Regions from separate parts of the Shewanella sp. Isolate7 genome, predicted to be linked through region 1. Evidence: predicted binding sites of a transcription regulator. Region 1 holds the regulator's gene; the other holds the start of a gene.

The links. The regulator MetJ, encoded in region 1, represses methionine synthesis genes. The targets are predictions, from matches to a motif close to TAGACGTCTAGACGTCTA.
Region 2: a site for MetJ is predicted at 5,827-5,844, ahead of metK (methionine adenosyltransferase). Genes of this name have one in related genera too.

What each region holds. Positions count from the first base shown of each region.
Region 1 is NZ_JAKEVJ010000037.1:13,743-24,807, reverse strand. It holds gene L1D47_RS11010 (bifunctional aspartate kinase/homoserine dehydrogenase II) at 1-2,164, opposite strand, end outside; gene metB (cystathionine gamma-synthase) at 2,184-3,350, opposite strand; gene metJ (met regulon transcriptional regulator MetJ) at 3,574-3,888, shown strand; gene L1D47_RS10995 (sulfite exporter TauE/SafE family protein) at 3,966-4,706, shown strand; gene L1D47_RS10990 (conjugal transfer protein TraF) at 4,758-5,954, opposite strand; partial or broken gene L1D47_RS10985 (cytochrome c) at 6,464-6,791, shown strand; gene L1D47_RS10980 (DUF3373 domain-containing protein) at 6,854-8,566, shown strand; gene L1D47_RS10975 (tetrathionate reductase family octaheme c-type cytochrome) at 8,675-10,015, shown strand; gene L1D47_RS10970 (putative sulfate/molybdate transporter) at 10,286-11,065, shown strand, end outside.
Region 2 is NZ_JAKEVJ010000050.1:9,600-20,664, reverse strand. It holds gene fba (class II fructose-bisphosphate aldolase) at 1-812, opposite strand, end outside; gene L1D47_RS13590 (phosphoglycerate kinase) at 958-2,133, opposite strand; gene epd (erythrose-4-phosphate dehydrogenase) at 2,236-3,252, opposite strand; gene tkt (transketolase) at 3,382-5,376, opposite strand; gene metK (methionine adenosyltransferase) at 5,889-7,040, shown strand; gene L1D47_RS13570 (VanZ family protein) at 7,117-7,518, opposite strand; gene L1D47_RS13565 (hypothetical protein) at 7,611-8,030, opposite strand; gene L1D47_RS13560 (GNAT family N-acetyltransferase) at 8,051-8,620, opposite strand; gene L1D47_RS13555 (GGDEF domain-containing protein) at 8,742-9,707, shown strand; gene L1D47_RS13550 (GGDEF domain-containing protein) at 9,918-10,862, shown strand; gene L1D47_RS13545 (hypothetical protein) at 10,870-11,065, opposite strand, start outside.

The DNA.
Region 1 (11,065 bases):
AAGCCACATATCTGAGCACCTTATTCTGCTCGGCCGCGGCCTGATACTGCTGCAACATCTCACCGTCGAGATCCGCCATACGTTTGATGAAATCATCCAACGGGATCTCGGCCATATGCTTCGGCACCAGAGACTCCAGCTCGATATCATCCAGCTCTATGTCATAGCCTATCTCGCGGGCCAAAATCAGCAACTTACGCTGCATGTCCCGACCGGAGAGATCGTCGCGGGGATCCGGCTCGGTGCTCCCCAGCCCCTTGGCTTCCAGCACCAGCTCGGAGAAGGGTTTCTTGGCATCATAATGCTCAAACAGCCAGCAAAGGGTGCCAGAAAAAATACCGCCGACGGCCTCTATGCTATCACCGCTGTTATGCAGATCGTTCAGCGCGTGTTGCACGGGTAAGCCTGCACCGCAGCTGGCGTTGTAGCGCCAGAACAGACGACGATTGCCCAGTTGCTGTTTTAGCTCCTGGTAGAAGGCCAGCGGCCCAGAGCCCGCCAGCTTGTTAGCGCTGACGATATGAATGCCGCGGGCAAAAAATTCTGGATACTGCAGAGTCAGATCGGCGCTGGCACTAATGTCCAGGGCGATCAACTCATCGCAATTTAGCGCCTGCAACTGCTCGAACAGATGAGAGTACTGCCAAGCCGTGCCCCGCTCGTCGAACGCCTGTTGCCAGCTGTTGAGATCGATATCAGTCTCGCTGAGCAGGGCCTTCTTCGAACTCAGCAGTCCCACCAACTCGACGCTGACCTCCAGCTCCTTATTGAGCACGGGACGGGCACGCTTGAAGAGATCGATCCAGGCTTCGCCTATGTTGCCTATTCCCAGCAACAGCACACCGATACGCTTACGCGGACCGGCGCAGCGTCTATGCACCTTCTGGGTTAAGAGGTTCACCTGCGCCTTTGGCACCAGGGTCACCAGACTCAGGCCATCGTTGCACAGAGGGTGCGCCTCACGGCTCAGCAGGCGCGAGAAGCCGCGGCGATAGAGGCTGGCATCGGCGCTCACCAGAGCCACCAGGCCGAGGTCATCGCGAAGCTGTAACTCGTCTATGCCCAGCTCGCTGCGTTTGGCCTCGAAGATGGCCTGGGCCTGCTTCTGATTCTCATGGGTAAAGGCCAGCTCGGCGCGGCCATGGGCCAGTGACCAGTAGGCCAGCGGCGTCAAACCTGCCTGGGCGAAACAGGCCAGCAGCTGTGGCAGTTCGACCGCTATGGTCAGGCTAAACAGACTGACGCTGGACAGGCTGGTGACAACCGGGGCGCTGGCCGAGGAGCTCTTAGGCGCGATCAGGGTAAAATCGGTATGGGGCGCATAGCTTGAACGCACCGCCAGGCTAACCTCTGTATCGAACAGCGGCTGCAGGGTACGGTTGTGTAGCACGGGAGAGCCAAGGTGCGCCAGGCGGTTCGCCTCGGTGAGCGACATGCTCTTGAGCAACTTGGCATCGTTGATTCGGTTAGGGTCGGCGTTAAACACCCCCTCGACATCTGTCCAGATGGTGACGCGTTCGATATCGGCCAGGCTGGCCAGCAAGGTGGCACTAAAATCTGAGCCGTTACGGCCGAGCAACAGGGTATCGCCCTGCTCATTGGCGCAGATAAAGCCGGTGATCACCAGGCGCTCTTGAGGATGGGCCTCAAGCAGGGCCTGTACCTTCTGGCGCGACTCGCCGATTCGGATCTGCGGCACGGCACCTTCGTCGGCCACCAACAGGGTGCGGGAATCGACATCCGATGCGGCCACGCCAGATTCTCTCAGCAACGCCGCCAGCAGACGCGAAGACCAGCGCTCGCCGAAACTCACCACCTGGTTACGTTGATAGTCGTTAAGCTCATCGAGCGACAACAGGCTGCTAAGCTGCGACTTGTCGGTGGCTAGGCGCTCTCTCAGGCTGCGGGCCTGCTCGTTGGAGAGCAACTGTTCAATCAGGTTTTGCTGGTAACTCACCAGCACCTGCAACTCCTCTTGCCATAGCTGATTTGAGTCACACAGCTCCAGCAAGCGATATAAAAAATTGGTACTCTTACCCGCCGCCGACACCACGATCAAATCATCGCTGTGGCCATGAGTCAGTAAAATGTGAGCGACGCGGCGGTAACAATCTGCATCCGCTAAACTAGAACCACCAAATTTATGCAAATGACATCGTGTCATTTTATGCTCCTCAAACCCTTTAACTACTTACCGCGATAGCCGCTTCTAAACCGGCGAGTATATCTGCCACCAGATCCTCACCATCTTCAATCCCTACAGACAAGCGGATCAGGGTGTCTTTAACACCCGCTTCACGACGCGCCTCTGGGTCCATCGCTCTGTGGGTCATAGTCGCAGGTACTGCTACCAGACTCTCCACGCCCCCCAGACTCTCGGCTACCGAGAAGTATTGTAACGCATCTAAGAATGCAACGAGTGCCGAGTCACCACCATTTAACTCAAAACTGAGCATTGCACCAAAACCATTTTGCTGTTTAGCGGCGATCTCATGCCCCGGATGTTCGGCAAGGCCCGGATAATACACTTTTTTCACCGCCTGGTGGTCACACAGCACTGCCAATACCTTCTGGGCGTTGGCCTGATGTTCACGAATACGCACCGAGAGGGTTCTCAATCCCCTCAGAGTCAGGTAGCTGTCAAAGGCCGATCCTGTCAGCCCCAAAGTATTGGACCACCAGTGCAGTAACTCGCCGACCTCAGGGTCTTTAGCCACTACGGAGCCACCGACTACGTCGCTGTGACCATTAATATATTTGGTGGTCGAGTGCACCACAATGTCGGCGCCCAGCAACAAAGGTTGCTGCAAGATGGGAGACAAGAAGGTGTTATCTACCACCACTTGAGCGCCCACCTTATGGCTCGCCTGTGTAATGGCTTCAATATCAACCACTCTCAGCAGTGGGTTAGAAGGCGTCTCAAGCCACACCATCTTGGGCTGTTGTGATAGTGCTTGTTGCAACGCAACATCATCGGTTTGATCCACCACTGCTAGCTTAAAGGCGCCCTTCTTCGCTAGGTTGGTAAAGAGTCGATAACTGCCACCATAACAATCATGGGGCACCACCAGCAGATCCTCTGGTCCCAATAGACTGGTCACTAGGGTAATAGCCGCCATACCGGTACAAGTGATCACGCCAGTAGCCCCTTTTTCCAACTCGGCAATCGCATCACCGAGAATGGAGCGGGTCGGGTTACCGGAGCGGCTGTAATCGAACGCCCGCGGCTGTTGATGTCCTTCAAACGAGTAGTTTGTCGACAGATAGATAGGCGGTACCACGGCACCATGCTGCGTGTCTGACTCTATGCCTTGTCGTACGGAGGCGGTGGCTAATTTACGCTCTGTCATCTTCAACTCCTCAATTCGAATCTGGGCAGAGACCTCTAGCTAAAGAGATGTCTGGACGTCTAAATGTACCTAAGCCTGTGGGTAGCGTCAACAACTTTAGACGTTTAGACGTCCAAACATTTAGAAATCTATTTGCAATTACCAAAAATTCGAGGCAATAATTTGACTGTATTTTGTAAGGGTTTAAAATCTGCACCGAATTTGAGAATTTACAGGTGAGTCAATGACTGAGTGGAATGGCGATTATATCAGCCCCTATGCTGAACATGGTAAGAAGAATGAGCAGGTAAAGAAGATCACTGTCTCTATTCCTCTAAAGGTGCTTAAGGTATTAACCGACGAGCGCACTCGGCGCCAGGTCAATAACTTGCGTCACGCCACCAATAGTGAATTGCTCTGCGAAGCTTTCTTACATGCCTACACTGGCCAGCCACTGCCGCACGATGATGACCTGTCTAAAGATAAACCCGACAGCATTCCTGCAGAGGTGAAACGCCTAATGACGGAGATGGGCATTGAGTGGGAAGAGATGGAATAATCCATTCATACACGAATCGATAGAGGGATCGCTTAGCGATCCCTCTTTAGTTTTCAACTTTTATCTGGAACACCCCAGTGCCTGCACTTCCACTCGATCCACAGATCTTGGCACTCGCCTCGCTTATCGTCTTTGTCGGCGCCCTCACCCAGAGCCTTATCGGCTTTGGCATGGCGATAGTTGCCTCACCGTTACTTTATCTTATCGAGCCTTCATTGGTTCCAGCGCCCGTGATCTTAATGGGTTTCTCTATCGCGCTGCTGACCCTATTTCGTGAACGTGGTGCTTTGGAGTTCAAAGGGTTGCAATATGCCTTGTTAGGTAGAATCCCTGGTGGATTTATCGGCGCCGGTTTACTCTTGTTCGCCCCTCAAGCCATTCTGGGACTCACAATCTCCATCATAGTCGCGATTGCTGTAGTACTGAGCCTGCTCAGGGTTACCCTGGCGGTCAATCGACGCTCTCTCTTTAGCGCTGGCGTGATCTCGGGAATCTTCGGCAACATAGCTGCCATCGGCGGTCCGCCACTGGCTATCTTACTCTCGGGAAAAGACGCCAAGCAGTTTCGCGCTGCATTATCGGCCTTCTTTATCTTCAGCTCCATCATCGCCATGGTGATCTTAGGGCTGACAGGGCTACTTACCCCACAACACTTTTACTGCTCAGCCTTGCTCCTGCCCTCTGTGCTGCTTGGTTATCTGATGGCAAACCGACTCGTCGGACGCATCGACAAACAAAAGACCCGTGTGATGACTCTTATTCTCTGTAGCCTGAGTGCTTTCCTATTAGCTGCCAAGTCGATAACCAGTCTGCTATAAAATAGAAAAAACCAGCAAAATTGCCGGCTTTTCGATTATCATTGCCTTAGGCTAGAAATGATAGGAAGTTTGAATCACACCACCGAAGGAATCGTCACTGCCTACTGAACCAGTAAGATCTAAGTTAAACACGCGACCGATGGAAAAGCCTGTACCTAAGGTATAAATATTACTGCTGGTGTCTTTCATATCATGGCGGTAACCCAATCGAAGAGCGAACCAGTCTGTGGCTCTCATTTCACCACCGATGCGCCAATGCTGCGTTTCCCCCACCTCATCAAAACGCTTGTGTCCATTGAGATCCACATCAGACGTCAGACTGAATTTATCCCAATCATAGGCAACACCTAAGGTGTACAAGGCCTCGACGCGATAGGTAAACTGACGCCCCAAGGTCTCAACAGTATCGAGCTTCTGACTCAACAAATTGCGTCCCGACAGGCCTAATGTTAAGCCTTCTACTGGCTGCATGGCCACACCGATATCCAAATTAAACACACTGTCATCATTTCGATACTTGCTGTCATCAAAATCATCGGCATCGAAGTTGTTGGCACTCACCACATAATTATAGGTATCGATACGCTGCAGCTTGGGCGAAATACCGACGGCCACAGGCATGTTCACAATCGACAGCGGGAAGCTCAGGGCGACCCCGATCTCTGAAATAGCCCCGGCAACCACGGCCCCTTGAGAGTCCAGATCCGTCACCTGGGGCGGATTGTTGGGATCCAGATCGGTCAGGGTATCGATATCACTCTCCTCGATCACCGCCACGCTCACCGCATCGATATAGGTCTTATAAAAAATAGACATAGGCATGCGCTTGGTTGGCAAGACCACAGAAAACCCCAGGCCCACGCTGGCATAGGCATTTTCACCATCAAGGGATCTAAGATCGGCAACCAGCATGTCGCGATAATTGGTAATGCCCGCCACATCGCTGGCATTGATGGCCGCCTCTAGGCCGTCATAGGAGTCCTGCAGGGCATCGAACTTGTCGGTCAGGTTATCGACATCTGCCACCTCGGCACCGAGCACGGGCAACATCACCGCGTCGCCGGAATACTTGGGCGCATGAATGGCTAATAAGGCGGGGTTGATAAAGGCCGCACCCTCACGGTTTGAGGCCGCCACCCCGGTTCCGCCCATGGCATCACTGCGAGCCTCGTTGTAGAGAGAAGCGGCAGACGCCAGAGAAGCACTACCAGACAATAACACCGCGATGACCAAACTAAGGTATTTCATCTCATTCACCCTGTTCATTATTTTTGTTCTCACTCAGGAAGCTACCCGAGTCGTCTTTAAAGATAGACTAAGACAACAAAAAAGTGCGCTCCAAACCCGAGGTTTAAACACTTTTTTTTCAAACTATTTTGTCGCCCTACCCACACATATAAATCCTGTCGATTCGGTAGGCGGCCTTATCCCCTAAACAGACGCCTATGCAATACAAACACAACCAAAAATACCCATTTAGAGATAACTTAAATAATAAAGTGTGATCTTCCTTGGCACTTTTATAGCGATATCAGAAACACAGCGCACCAACCCAAAAAGAACAAAACCATTAAATTTCATCACTTTATAAAATATTCATTAGGTTTATATCCATGGTATTTTTATCAATTAGATTTTCCTCATGAAAGTAATCAACATCAAGTTTACAACTACTCCCTTTTGGTAAATTTTCCAACAAGAAACAAGCATTTTGTTTCAGGTTAATAAATCGCTCAGAGTAGCGATTAAGGAAAATGATGATGAAAAACGTTGCCAAAATAGCTACATGCTTACTCCTCGCCCTCACAGTTGGCGGACAAGCCTACGCCGTCGACGGTGGTAACCCTAAGAAAGGGAAACACCTGTATAAAAAAGAGTGCAAAGCCTGCCACAGCAAGGGCGATGCCGCCGGTGAACTGACCCCTATGAGCAAGACCATGAGCCAATGGGATCGTTACTTCAAACGTGACATGCATAAAGTAAAGCCGGAAGTCTTCGAGAAGCTCTCTGAAAAGGATCGTTTAGACATCCAACAGTTCCTCTATGACCATGCGGCCGACTCAGATCAGACAGACATGCGGTTAACCACGGACTTGTTATCGGTGCGCTCGTCAACAACCCCAACGAGCGCATAAGGAGAGATTCACATGCGTACTCTACTATCCATACTCATCGCAAATGCACTCGCCATCTCTGGCTCAGCCTATGCCGCCGATAGCGATGCACAAAAACTAGCCGAGCTTAAACAACAGCTTGCCGATCTCACCGAAGAGATTGAAGACATCAACAGTCGTGTCGACAAAAACGAACGTCATAGCGCGCTCGATAGAATTCAACTCACTGGCGATTTCCGTACCAAGGCCCATTCATTGCACTATCAAAATGTCACCTGGAACCCTGCAATCAAGGTCGACTTCAATGATTTTGGTGCAAAAGCCATGTCTGGTGCCTTTGGTATGCCCAACGATCCCAACTCCCCCTTGGGACAGATGATGCAGGCCAACCCGGAGCTGGCCGCCGCCTTCCAGAGTGGTATGCTGCAAGGCGTGATGCCCTACGTATTGGCGCCCAAGACCACTCAGGACATCAACAACGACATCTTCTACACCACACGCCTGAGACTAAACCTCAAGGCCAAGGTATGGGATAACGTCAACTTCGCCGGTCGTCTCAGTATGTATAAAAACTGGGGAGACTCTACCGGCGTGCAGGTGTTCGATTCCTGGCGTTCATTCACCATGGATGGCACCAACAGTGGTAACACCAGCGGTGACTGGCTCCGTGTAGAACGCGCCTACTTCGACTGGAAAAACATTGGTGGTTCAAAAACCTACCTATCTATCGGTCGCCGTCCTTCAACCTATGGCCCACCAACCCAATACCGTGAAAATGAGATGCGTGGCGGCACGCCATCGGGCCATCTGGTTAACTTCAACTTCGATGGTCTGACCCTGGGCTACAAACTGGGTGAGATCACTGGTATCGACGGTCAAGTGGTGCGTTTCTGTTATGGCCAGGGCTTCGAGTCACAGTGGGGCAACGGTGAGATGTTTGGCGATATCGTCACCAAAGACACCCACCTGGGCGGCTTTAACATCGACGCCATCAACGACGGCAACCACTTCCTGCAAATCACCCTATTTGGCGCCAAAGATATCAACGACGGCTTCAAGGGCACCATGGCCTTCCCCACACAGCTGGCCGGCATCTTCGCGCCGACCATGTACCAAGACATGCAGAAGTTCAGCAACTTCAACTTCCAGACCCGAGTACAGCCTAGCGGCGTGATCGGCGACATGTACCTGGGTGGCATAGGTTACGCCTACGAGAGCGATGAAGACTTCAAGGCCTTCGCCTCATTCGGCTGGACCCGCGCCGAAGGCAACGGTAACGCCGGTATGTTTGGTGGCATGCTTAGTGATGCGGTCTTCGAGGCACAACTCAATGCCGACGGCAGCGAGATCATCATGATGCCTAGCGCCGCCGACGAAGCCGACACCAAAGATGGTTACGGTATCTATGTGGGTATTCAGGTTCCGGCGCCATACGGCAAGTTCGGTCTGGAATACAACTATGGTTCCAAGTACTGGACACCATTCACCCAGGCCCAGGACGACCCTATCGGCAGCAAGCTGGCTACCCGTGGTCATGTGGCCGAGGCCTACTATATGTTTGATATCAACCCCAGGATATTTATCAAGCTCGCCGGTCTCTATTACGACTACGAATATACCGGCAGTGGCCCCCCTGTGGGCGCGCCGCAAAAAGTGGATGACGTGATCAATGGTTCGGCTTTCTCCATGTTGCCTGTGGTCGATACCGCCTATGACCTCAACGCCTCACTCGTCGTCAACTTCTAACTAAAATATCTCCCCCGGCCGCGGCCGGGGGTAGGGAATGCACCATGAAACACTCACTTTCTCTCACGGCGATGTTTGCCGCCGGAGTTCTCGGCCTGGCTAGCCTCAATGCCATCGCCGATACCCCCCCATAAGGAAGCCATTCAAGGCCCCTTCACTCAAGGCTCTCAGGTGACCGAGCAGTGTATCGAATGCCATGAAGATCACGCCAAAGACTTCATGAAGTCGTCTCACTGGACCTGGGAACTGGAACAGAAGCTCCCCGGCCGCACGGTAAAACGCGGTAAGAAAAACGCCATCAACAACTTCTGTACCTCAATCGCGGGTAACGAGCCCAGATGTACCAGTTGTCACGCCGGCTACGGCTGGAAAGACAACAGCTTCGACTTTAGCGATATGACCAAGGTCGACTGTCTGGTCTGTCACGACACCACAGGTACCTATATCAAGGATCCCGCCGGCGCCGGCGAGGCTCTGGCCAAAGTCAACCTTGAACGCGTGGCACAAAATGTCGGTATGCCGGTACGTGACAACTGCGGTACCTGCCACTTCTATGGTGGCGGCGACGCGGTCAAGCACGGGGATCTCGACTCCTCTATGGCCTATCCCGACAAGGCGACCGACGTACACATGGATACCGACGGCAATGACTTCCAGTGCCAGACCTGTCACACCACAGAGCAGCACCAGATCACGGGTAATGCCATGGGCGTATCGCCAGGCGGCGACAACGATATTGGCTGTGAAAACTGCCACGATAGCGCGCCACACGCCAACAAGCGTCTCAATACCCATACGGCAAGCGTCGCCTGTCAGACCTGTCATATTCCTTTCTTCGCCCGAAACGAACCCACTAAGATGAGCTGGGATTGGTCAACCGCAGGGAGCGATCAGGAGGAGACCGTCGACGAGTATGGCAAACACACCTTCATGAAGAAGAAAGGCAGCTTCGTCTGGGGCAAGATGGTTAAGCCGGAATACGCCTGGTACAACGGTAAGGCCGATGCCTACATGGTGGGCGACAAGATGGATCCGACTAAGGTCACTAAGCTCACCACGCCACAGGGTGATATCGCTGACAAGACTGCCAAGATCTATCCCTTCAAGGTGCATCGCGGCAAGCAGATCTACGACAAGAAGCAGAACATCTTTGTGACCGCCAAGGTCTATGGCAAAGGGGGTTACTGGAAAGAGTTCGACTGGGATAAGGCCGCCAAGCTCGGCATGGAGGCTAACCAGGCACTGGCCCAGCAAGGCATTAAGTACAGTGGCGAGCATGGCTTTGCCGAAACCGAGATGTGGTGGCGCATCAACCACATGGTTTCACCCAAAGATCAGGCGCTCAAGTGTAACGACTGCCACAACAAGGGCACACGTTTAGACTGGCAAGCCTTAGGCTACGACGGCGACCCAATGAAGAACAAGAAAGGCCCTAAACACGCTAAATAGTTTTCCCATCGTCATCTCCCTGCAGCAAAGAGGCCTGGTCCGCCAGGCCTCTTTTTTATCTCTTGTTCATCCAACACTAAAACATTAGCAAGTGACTATATATGCCCTCTATGCCCCCCTTTGTCCAAACCCTAGGGCCGGGTGTGACAACTTGTCTCACCCTCTTAGGCTAAATGGCCCATTTCTCCTCGGTTTGGCCCATAAAAGCCTACAAAAAACATGGCATTAATTTTGCCATGAAATGAGTGATGATTTCCCACGGCAAGTAATATGAGATGTAAAACCAAATTCTTTAACCATTTAAACCAACATATAGGAGAGTTCAGCGGCGCCTTCGCCGACCTCGGCACCTTTCTGCCACTAGTGCTTGGGCTGATCGCCATCAACCATTTCTCCCCTCAAGGGATCTTTATCGGGTTTGGCCTGTTCGCCCTATTTACTGCCTACTTCTACCGCAGACCCATTCCGGTACAACCCATGAAGGTGATCGCCGCACTGGTGATAGCCCAGGGCCTCACACCAGGCATGCTGCAGGCCAGTGGTATCTTGATGGGATTAATACTGCTATTACTCGCCTATAGCGGCGCCATTAGCTGGATGGCCAAACAGCTGTCACCGGCCGTGAGCATAGGCATACAGCTGGCCATCGGTCTGCAACTCATTTGGATGGGGGGTCAGATGATGAGCGGCACCTGGCTCATAGGTATCCTGGCGTTTAGTGCCCTGTTTATGAGCCGCTTTATGCCACTCTCCTACCTGGCCATGCCTTTGGTCTTAGGTCTCGGCGTCCTGTGGCAGGTCAACCAAGGCTCGGCGCCAAGCTTCACCCTCTCTGCCACATCGGATTGGCAGCTAGGCTGGCCCAACGCTGACGAGTGGCAATCTGCCGCCCTGCTGCTGGTCTTGCCGCAGCTGGCTTTGACCCTCACCAATGCGGTGATCGCCACCTCGGCCATGGCCAGTGAAAAGTTTCCCCAAGATGCCTTGGTCGATAGCAAACGCTTTGCGCCAAGGCGCTTAGCCACCAGCTCGGGCTGGGCAAATCTGCTG
Region 2 (11,065 bases), on a different contig from region 1:
ACGCCGTGCTTGATGCCTTCGACGATCTCTTCCAGTGGTACACCATAAGTTTCAGGGATGGCGCCGCCATACTGGTTGATCACTTCCAGCCACTCTTGTGGCACAGAAGATGAACCGTGCATCACCAGGTGAGTGTTAGGGATACGCGCGTGGATCTCCTTGATACGGTCGATACGCAGCACGTCACCGGTAGGCTTACGGCTAAACTTGTAGGCACCATGGCTGGTACCGATAGCGATAGCCAGGGCATCGACGTGAGTGTCGGCCACGAAACGCGCCGCTTCTTCCGGCGTAGTCAGCAGCTGCTCTTCGCTCAGGATACCTTCGGCGCCAACACCATCTTCTTCACCGGCTTGGCCAGTTTCCAGGCTACCCAGACAGCCGATCTCACCTTCTACCGACACACCACAGGCGTGTGCGAAGGCAACGGTTTTACGGGTCACATCGACGTTGTACTCGTATGTAGCCGGTGTCTTACCATCGGCCATCAGTGAGCCGTCCATCATGACTGAAGACATACCCAGCTGGATAGAACGCTGACACACGTCAGGGTGAGTACCGTGATCCTGGTGGATACACACAGGAATATCTGGGTACTGCTCGAGCGCCGCCGCCATCAGATACTTAAGGAACTGAGGACGCGCATACTTACGTGCACCCGCAGACGCCTGAACGATAACCGGGCTGTCGGTGGCTTCTGCCGCCTGCATGATGGCGCGCATCTGCTCCAGGTTGTTAACGTTAAACGCGGGAACGCCGTATCCGTGCTCTGCGGCATGGTCTAGCAGTTGACGTAGGGAAATTAAGGCCATTTTTAACTCCAATAATAGGGTGGTCATCGGGCGCAGCCCGCTTAACCACCGAGGTCACTATCGTTTGGACAGATTTTTATACCGATAGCCAAACCTGCAATTCCATGCGGCCCGACTATCGGCGGTTTTTTTATAATACTTTTACTTATTTGCCGCGGCTTTCCAGCATAGCCACAGCAGGTAGTTCCTTACCTTCCAGGAATTCTAGGAAGGCGCCACCACCGGTAGAGATGTAAGAGACCTTGTCGGCAATACCATACTTGTCGACTGCCGCCAGGGTATCGCCACCGCCGGCGATAGAGAAGGCAGAAGAGTCGGCGATCGCCTGAGCGATGCGCTTGGTACCTTCACCGAACTGATCGAACTCGAACACGCCTACAGGGCCGTTCCAGACGATGGTGCCGGCATTCTTAAGGATCTCGGCCAGTGCCTCGGCGCTGTCGGGACCGATATCGAAGATCATGTCTTCGTCAGCCACCTGATCGACCGGCTTAAGGGTCGCGCTCGCCGTTGGGCTGAACTCACCAGCCACAACCACATCGGTCGGTACTGGGATATCGCCACCACGGCTCTGGGCGTTAGCCACCAGACGCTTGGCCTCGTCGATAAGGTCTGCTTCATAGAGTGACTTACCCACGTTGTGACCGGCTGCGGCGATGAAGGTGTTGGCGATACCGCCACCCACGACCAGCTGGTCAACCACGCCAGAGAGGCTCTCGAGCACGGTCAGCTTGGTCGAGACCTTAGAGCCACCCACGATGGCTACCAAAGGACGTGCTGGGTTGTCCATCGCCTTAGCCAGGGCTTCCAGTTCACCAGCCAGCAGCGGACCGGCGCAGGCCACAGGGGCATACAGGCCGACACCATGAGTCGACGCCTGAGCGCGGTGAGCGGTGCCGAAGGCATCCATCACATAGACATCACACAGGGCTGCCAGCTTCTTGGCCAGCGCCTCGTCGTTCTTCTTCTCGCCCACGTTGAAGCGCACGTTCTCGAATACCACGACTTCACCGACATTGGCTTCTACGCCGTCGAGGTAATCTTTAGCAAGGCGTACCGGGCAGTCCAGCGCCTTGTCCAGGTATTCGACAACCGGCTGCATAGAAAACTCGCTGTTGTACTCGCCTTCGGTCGGACGCCCCAGGTGAGACATCACCATCACGGCCGCGCCTTTCTCGAGCGCCAGCTTGATGGTTGGCAGAGAGGCACGCAAACGCGCGTCGCTGGTGACCACACCATCGCTTACAGGGACATTGAGGTCTTCACGGATAAGCACGCGCTTGCCCTGAAGATCTAACGCTGACATATTGATAATCGCCATTTCACGTTTCCTTAAAGTTTAAAGTTAAAAATAAAAGTTAAAGCAAAACTGGATTTCCCACCGCCGGGACGCTTCACCGGCACTAGGCTAAAAACATTCAAATCAGGCTCTTACGGCCTTTATCATCTCTAAACTGGTGTCCAACATACGGTTGGCAAAGCCCCACTCGTTGTCACACCACAAGAGTAATTTCACCAGGTGGCCGTCGCTCACCCGCGTCTGGGTGCCGTCGACGATACTGGATCTGGGATCATGGTTAAAATCGCACGATACCAATGGCGCATTAGTATAGCCCACAACCCCTTGGTATGAGCCATTTGCCGCCTGAGATAATACCTGGTTCACTGTATCGATATCGACACGTTTATCTAAGGTGACCGATAAGTCAATTGCAGTCACATTAATTGTCGGCACGCGCACAGATATCGCCTCAAACTTATCCTTCATCTCGGGCAGGATACGCTCGATCCCTCTGGCCAGCTTGGTATCGACCGGAATGATCGACTGCCCCGCCGCGCGGGTACGTCTGAGGTCGTCATGGTAGGCGTCGATCACCTGTTGATCGTTCATCGCCGAGTGAATCGTGGTGATGGCGCCGCTGCGCACCTTAAAGGCGCGGTCGAGCACCTGGATGATGGGCACCAGGCAGTTGGTGGTGCATGAGGCGTTAGAGACCACCTGATGCTCGGCCTTGAGATCTTGATGATTCACGCCGTAAACGATAGTGGCGTCCACATCGCCGGATGAGGGATGGCTGATCAGCACCTGTTTGGCGCCCGCCCTGATGTGGGCCTCGCAGGCCTGGCGGTCGATGAGAGCACCCGTGGCCTCGAACACGATATCGATATCCAGGGATTGCCAGGGTAGCTTCTCGGCATCTTCCTCATGCAGCAGCAGGATACGGTCATCCCCTATGGTCATCGTATTGGCATCGAGTGACGCGGGAGACTGAAAGCGACCATGGGTGGTATCGTATTGGGTCAGATGAAGCATGGCTTCGGGGTTGGCGAGTTCATTAATGGCGACAATCTGGATCTGATCCCGCTTGCCTGACTCATAGAGGGCACGAAGAATCGAGCGGCCAATCCGGCCATAACCATTAATCGCAACTTTAATCATTAATTGCTTTCCACTCCTAACACCGTCCTGAGATAGGCTTCTTGATGCGACAACGGCCTATCGTCATCGATAAGCCGAGTCATCATGGCATAGGGCAACTGCTTGCCCTATGCCCTTGGTGGCAATGCCTTAAAGTATGGCGTTAGCCTTGGCAACCACGTTTTCCACTGTGAAGCCGAAGTGCTTCATCAGTGCGCCGCCTGGCGCAGACTCACCGAAGGTGGTCATGCCGACGATGGCGCCGTCGAAACCAACATACTTGTGCCAGTAGTCCACGTGAGCCGCTTCGATAGCGACACGCTTAGTGACTGAAGCAGGCAGTACAGAGGCCTTGTAGTCGGCGTCTTGCGCGTCGAACACGTCGGTCGATGGCATAGAGACCACGCGTACCGCCTTACCTTGCTCGGTCAGCGCCTTAGCTGAATCCAGTGCCAGCTGCACCTCACTACCCGTAGCGATCAGAATAAGATCTGGTGTACCGGCGCAGTCTTGCAACACGTAACCGCCCTTGGCGACGTTAGCCAGTTGCTCTTCGGTACGTGGCTGTGCAGCTAGGCCCTGGCGGCTGAACACCAGTGAAGTCGGCGCGTTACGACGCTCGATAGCCATCTTCCATGCCACGGCAGTTTCGGCCGCATCACATGGACGCCATACCATCATGTTTGGTGTCATGCGCAGGTTAGCCAGCTGCTCAACCGGTTGGTGAGTCGGGCCATCTTCACCCTGACCGATAGAGTCGTGGGTGTATACGAAGATGTTTTGGATGCCCATCAGTGCAGACATGCGTACCGCGTTGCGCGCATATTCCATGAACATCATGAAGGTCGCGCCGTAGTTGATGAAGCCACCGTGCAGCGACACACCGTTCATGATGCCGCTCATGCCGAACTCACGCACACCGTAGTAGATGTAGTTACCGGCAGGATCTTCCTGGATACCCTTAGAACCAGACCATAGTGTCAGGTTAGAACCGGCCAGGTCGGCAGAGCCGCCGAGCAGTTCAGGTAGGGCTGCGCCGAAGGCCGCGATAGCATTTTGTGATGCCTTGCGGCTGGCGATGTTTTCGCCCTTCTCTTGGCACTCTTTGATGAAGGCCTGTGCCTTCTCTTCGAAATCGGCTGGCAGTTCGCCAGTGATCACGCGGCGCTTATATTCGGCAGCCAGCTCTGGGTAAGCGGCTTCATAGGCAGCAAGCTTCTCGTTCCAGGCAGACTCGTTAGCCGCGCCCACTTCTTTAGCATCCCAACCTGCGTACACGTCGGCAGGGATCTCGAATGGACCATGCTCCCAACCCAGGAACTCACGGGCCGCAGCGATTTCGACATCGCCCAGTGGCGCGCCGTGACAGTCGTGGCTGCCAGACTTGTTTGGTGAACCGAAACCGATAATGGTCTTGCAGCAGATCATGCTTGGCTTATCGGTAACAGACTTAGCTTCTTCGATAGCCGCGCGAATCGCGTCGCTGTCGTGGCCATCGACGCCGGCAATCACGTGCCAGCCGTAAGATTCGAAACGCTTAGCGGTATCGTCGGTGAACCAGCCCTCGACGTGACCGTCGATAGAGATGCCGTTGTCATCCCAGAAGGCAATCAGCTTGCCAAGGCCTAGAGTACCCGCCAGTGAACAGGCTTCGTGAGAGATACCTTCCATCAGACAGCCGTCGCCTAGGAAACAGTAAGTGAAGTGGTCAACGATATCGTGACCAGGACGGTTAAATTGCGCCGCCAGAGTCTTCTCGGCAATCGCCATACCTACCGCGTTGCTGATACCCGCGCCCAGAGGACCCGTAGTCGTTTCAACGCCTGGGGTGTAACCATACTCAGGGTGACCTGGGGTCTTAGAGTGCAGCTGACGGAAGCTCTTTAGCTCATCCATCGGCAGTGCATAACCCGTCAGGTGAAGCAGAGAGTAAATCAGCATAGAGCCGTGGCCGTTAGAAAGGATGAAACGGTCGCGGTCGACCCACTCTGGGTTGTTTGGGTTGTGCTTCAGGAAATCATTCCACAACACTTCGGCGATATCGGCCATACCCAATGGCGCACCTGGGTGACCAGAGTTGGCTTTCTGAACAGCATCCATACTTAACACACGGATAGCGTTTGCGAGTTCTTTACGAGATGACATGCTCTCTCCTGCTGATTTGAATGTTGGGGATTTTGCGGGCCGAATTTGCGGGCAACAATGGGGGCATATTTTCCCCTACTCGCGGATGGGACGCAAATAAAATTCGCCCTTTAGCTTAGATTAAATCCTTCTAGACCCTAAAAACGGCGCTTCTGCCATTCCAGGTAAAACCTCGCTTACCGCCTTAGGGGGAGTCAGGATTTCACTTACCCGGGCCGGAGCAACCCGCACCTCCTTGCCACCCCTGCTGGCCGTCGCGGCGCTAATCAGCCCTAAGCGATCCTTTGGCAATAAAAAATCGGCGGCTTATAACGACAATTAAAAAGCAATAATAACAAAGGCTTAGTCATGAATTTTATTTAAACTCATCCGAGACATTAGAACAATTACCCGGTTTTACTCCACAATTTTCATCGAAAAGGGTGTTATCCGATCTGATTTCCACTAAAATGGCCGTCTAGATGTAGATACTTCTACACATTCGAATTGTTTAAAGACGAGATTTTTCCATTATGGCAAAGCACTTGTTTACCTCTGAGTCGGTCTCAGAAGGTCATCCAGATAAAATCGCCGATCAAATTTCTGATGCGGTACTCGACGCGATCTTAGAACAAGATCCTAAGGCACGTGTGGCGTGCGAAACATACGTCAAAACCGGCATGGTGATGGTCGGTGGTGAGGTGACCACCTCTGCATGGGTCGACATCGAAGAGCTAACCCGTAAGACGGTACGCGAGATCGGCTACACCCACTCAGACATGGGCTTCGACGCCGACTCTTGTGCGGTACTCAACGCCATTGGTAAGCAGTCTCCAGACATCAACCAGGGTGTCGATCGCGCCGATCCTAAAGAGCAAGGCGCCGGTGACCAGGGCCTGATGTTCGGTTACGCCAGCAACGAAACCGACGTACTCATGCCAGCGCCTATCACCTATGCCCACGCACTGGTGAAGCGTCAATCGGAAGTACGCAAAGACAAGACACTGCCTTGGCTGCGTCCAGATGCCAAGAGCCAGGTGACCTTCGCCTACGAAGACAACAAGATCGTCGGCATCGATGCCGTCGTGCTTTCTACTCAGCACTGCGACAGCGTCAGCCAATCTGATCTGATCGAAGGCGTGATGGAAACCATCATCAAGCCAGTACTGCCTGAGCAGTGGCTGAACAAAGACACCAAGTACTTCATCAACCCTACCGGCCGTTTCGTTATCGGTGGTCCTATGGGTGACTGTGGTCTGACGGGTCGTAAGATCATCGTCGACACCTACGGCGGCATGGCTCGTCACGGCGGCGGCGCCTTCTCGGGTAAAGACCCATCGAAAGTTGACCGCAGCGCGGCCTATGCGGCACGTTATGTGGCCAAGAACATAGTGGCAGCCGGTCTGGCGGATCGCTGTGAGATCCAGGTTTCTTACGCTATCGGTGTGGCCGAGCCAACCTCTATCAGCGTCGAAACCTTCGGCACGGGTAAGGTCTCTGAAGAAGTATTGATCGGTCTGGTACGTCAGCACTTCGATCTGCGTCCATACGGCCTGACTGAGATGCTCGACCTGGCACGTCCTATCTACAAGTCGACCGCCGCTTACGGTCACTTCGGTCGTAACGAATTCCCTTGGGAACGTACCGACAAGGCAGAGGCGCTACGCGCAGACGCCAAGCTATAAGACTGGTTTTGCCAGTTAGCAAAAAGCCGCCAAAAGGCGGCTTTTTTGTATCTTTGTCAATGAAATAGCATTAGCTTTAACTAGTCGACTCATTGCTAGTAAAGAATCGCATCTCAAGATAGAGGCTCAGCAGGCTAAACAGCATGATGCCCACCCCGTCGGCCAGCAGATCATAGCCATCGAAGGTACGGCTGGGAAAATACTGCTGACTGCACTCCTCGATAATCACCACAATCGCGACCACCACGGCCCCTAGATAGGGGCGAACCTTGCCGAGGGACACACGCCTGAAATGACTGCCGACATTGGCAAACAAGGTCAGGGTGCCAAACAAGATCATATGCCCCAGCTTGTCACCGTAGGGAATCGAATGGGCCAGCTCAAACAAGGGGTTGCTGCGCCCGGCATCGGCGCTGACGATCAGCCACACCAGGAAACCACTGAATAATACGCCCAGCAGGGCAAAGGTTCTCACCATCACTAACGACTCATCCTTAACATTCTCACGCCGCTTGCTAGGCGCTCCTCTAGGCGGCTCGCGCTCATGCTTAACTCACCCGAGCCAGCGGGCTAACAGTGGTCGAAGTGGGCATACTGCATACACATGAAGCTCAGCTGCTGGGCGTTGAGCAGCGGCACCTCGACCCTTCTGGCCGTCGCCAGTTGCGCCTCGGACGGCCGCGCCATGGGCCGAATCTCGGCGCTATAGGCGTTACTGAAACCACAATCAAACCAGTGCCCATCACAATTCGCAACATAGATGGCGCGCGGCTCATCGCTCAGCTCGAGACACTCGCAGCCAAGCTCGGCCTGGGCCGCCAAGGCGGCTAACAACTTGAGGTTATCCAGGGCGCTGAGCGAGACCCCCTCATAGGTGGTCAGCAGCTCGGCAAGGCGCTGCGGAAACTCGTTGTTCTTGCTATCTGTTATCTTGCTATCAGCCGTCTTGCTCTTAGCAGTCATCCTGCCCTTCATCTCTTTGCTTGCCATAAGGGTACTCGTTAGCCTCTCTAGGCCCAAGTTGTCGTTGTCGTTGTCGCTGTCGCCAGCAGATAATAGCCACGACCGTCGAACTCGAAGAAGTCCAGCACCTGCATGCGCCCCTTCTGGGTATGGGCGGCGAAGGAGCGTTCATTGTCTTCGGCGATGAAGGTAACCATGTAGGGATATTGAGGAGCTATCCGTGTCTTAAGCTCGGCCACCAGCTCGGCAAACAGGCCCGTTCCACGCTGAGATGGCGCGATCCAGATGGGGCCATACTGACAGCTATTGCTGGCGCCGACCATGCCTTGGGGCATCTCGAAGCGGCTAGTCTCGAGCCGTTTCACCAGAGAGCGATACAGGGGCCATTCCCCAAAGAAAGACCAGTGACCGGCGATCACATAGCCGGCGATCTCCCCTCCCCGTTCGGCCAGCAGCAACCAATGCTTCTGAATCAGCTCGGATAACTCCTGGCGACCAAAATGCTGGCCCGTCATCAAAGCGCCTCGTTGCCCTGGGATCAACTCGGCCTGCCACTCCCTCGCCTCCAATGCGACGAGGGCATCGAGATCGGCACCTGTGGCCAAGCGGATAGTCATGACAGACTCTCTATACTCAATTGAAACAAGGATATCCCCTTAAATATTCGGGCTATTTGCAAAATAGCTAATCGACTACCACACTTAACAAACCTGAAACACCAATAGGTTAGAGCCGATCATGCTGCCGGAAAACATTCATACGGGTGTGAGTATACTTGAAAACGATAACGCGCAAATCAACTTAGTCAGGTGGATGCATCAATGTGAGCTGATGAAACGCTATTTCGAGGCTGATGTCGCCTTCGTCGCCCAGCAGACGGATCTCGGCTTTGAAATCATCGTCAGCTCCATCAACGACACCCGTAAATTTCTCTCCGGCACCCTATATAACGAAAAATTCGAGCTCTTCACCCGCCTGTCCAACAGTCAGCCCGAAGGGATCAACCTGGATCTGAGCCGAGAATCCAATGCCGAGCTGCCTAAGGATCTCGCCACCGCCAGCAGCCTGTTGTCCCGGCCGATTCTCTGGCCAGACGGCACAGTTTTCGGTTGCCTCTGTGTGGTCAATCCCGGCAGCAGGGAAACCGCCAGCACTAACGCCTTCATGCTGGAACCCTTCCAAATCTTGCTGCAGCAAGATCTGGCGCTACTGTGTCAGAGTCAGCGTATCGAGTCGCTGTCGATGCGCGACCGTGACACCGGCATGCTAAATCACTACGGCTTTATCATGATGGCGCCCAGACAACTCAACCTGGGCAGACGCTTCGGTGCCCATGCAGGCATACTCTTCTTCGAGCTCTATCCCAATCCGCCTATGATAGATGAGATAGAGGACAAACATATCCGGCTACTGGGCAACATCATCCAGAACACCATACGCACCGCCGACATCGCCGCACACTACAGCTATAGCCAGTTCGTGGTGTTGGTCTTCGTCGATGCCGAGCGCGACCTTAGCCATATCAGCCGCAGGGTCGAAAAACTGCTGGCCCAGCAAAACGATCGCCTAAAGCTAGACTCGGGGCACTCCTTCTTCGCTCCCGATTCCTCGGCCAAGTTGGCGCCTATGCTGGAACAGGCCAAGCAGCAGCTCAAGTCCTATCATCAGAGCGAGGAGGCGGTGGAGACGGAGAGCAAGGGCTAATTTCGGCCGTTTCTGTTAGCAAACAGATACCTGCACAGCGGAGCAAAAGAGAAGAGAAAATAGATTTTGCTCGCAAAAATTGAAAATTTACATTCTCACAACATATAATTTTTGAGTATGATGTAAACACTTTGTGTCGTCAGTCTTTAGACTGAGCGACAGAGACTAGCGAGTTATGCAATTAAATAATAACAATAAGAGAGCACTACTATGCTATTAGAATGCGCCGATACCAGCCTCTGGCTCAGGGAAGCCGATCATCCCGCCATTACTCTGCCGCGTTGGCAGCAACAAGTTGATCTACTTAATGAATTTTATCAGGCTCAGGCCAGTGTGGTACTGCAATGTATCGATGGCGAATATCAGGTCGTCTGTAGTCGCCAGCGCACGGATCTCAACCTCTATGCCGGCACCCAGTTTTATGATGCCAGCCTGACCCATGCCCTAAGCAAGCATACCGCCTACGGCCTGCTGGATCTCACCGAGAGCCAAGATCCCGAGAGTCATCTGGCCCGCTTCGACAGCCTACTGGCCCTGCCCCTCTACTGGTCAGACGGTCAGCCCTTCGGGGTGATGCTGATCTGTGACAGCCAGCGCAGCAAACATTTTCAGCGACTCCTGCCGCTCATGGAAAACGCCAAGGCCCTGATCCAGGCGGAGCTCAAGCATCTGTTCCTGATGCAGCAGATCCAGATGATGTCGGTACAAGACGACCTCACCTGCATGCTCAACCCCTATGGTTTCAACCTGATGGCGCCGAGACAACTCAGCCTCAGCCGTCGTTTCGGTTCCCATGCGGGTATCGTCCTGTTGCAAGATAATACCCAGTACAAGGGACAACTCGAGCAGAGTCATGGACTCAGACAGCTGGCGCGGGTCATACACCATAATATGCGTGATGCCGATGTCTCGGCCCGTATCGAGGATGGCCTGTTTGCCATCTTGGCCTTCGTCGATAGTCAGGCCAATCTCGAATCCCTCACCAAGCGTCTGCTCAAGCAGATCGCCAAGGAGGAGATCAAGGCGGAGATCAGCATAGGCGTGAGCTTCTTCCCCCCTACCACACATCTGGCCATAGAACCTATGGTCGAGGCGGCGAGACAGAATCTACATGCCAACCAAAAGCTGGCGCAGCAGGGCGACGTAAAGGCTTAAGGCAAATTTAGCCTTGGTTATCTTGTTGTGTTTCCACTTGAGTCTGATCCTGCGCCTTTGCCCATTGAATGAAGAGCACTATGGGGAAAGGCGACATCATCACCAGACCCAGACCTAGCAGGCTAGAGACCAGCAGTATCCCCTGCATCTGCTCAGTCCAAGAGGTCAGGCCATAGATCCCCAGGCCCACCATCACCATCGCG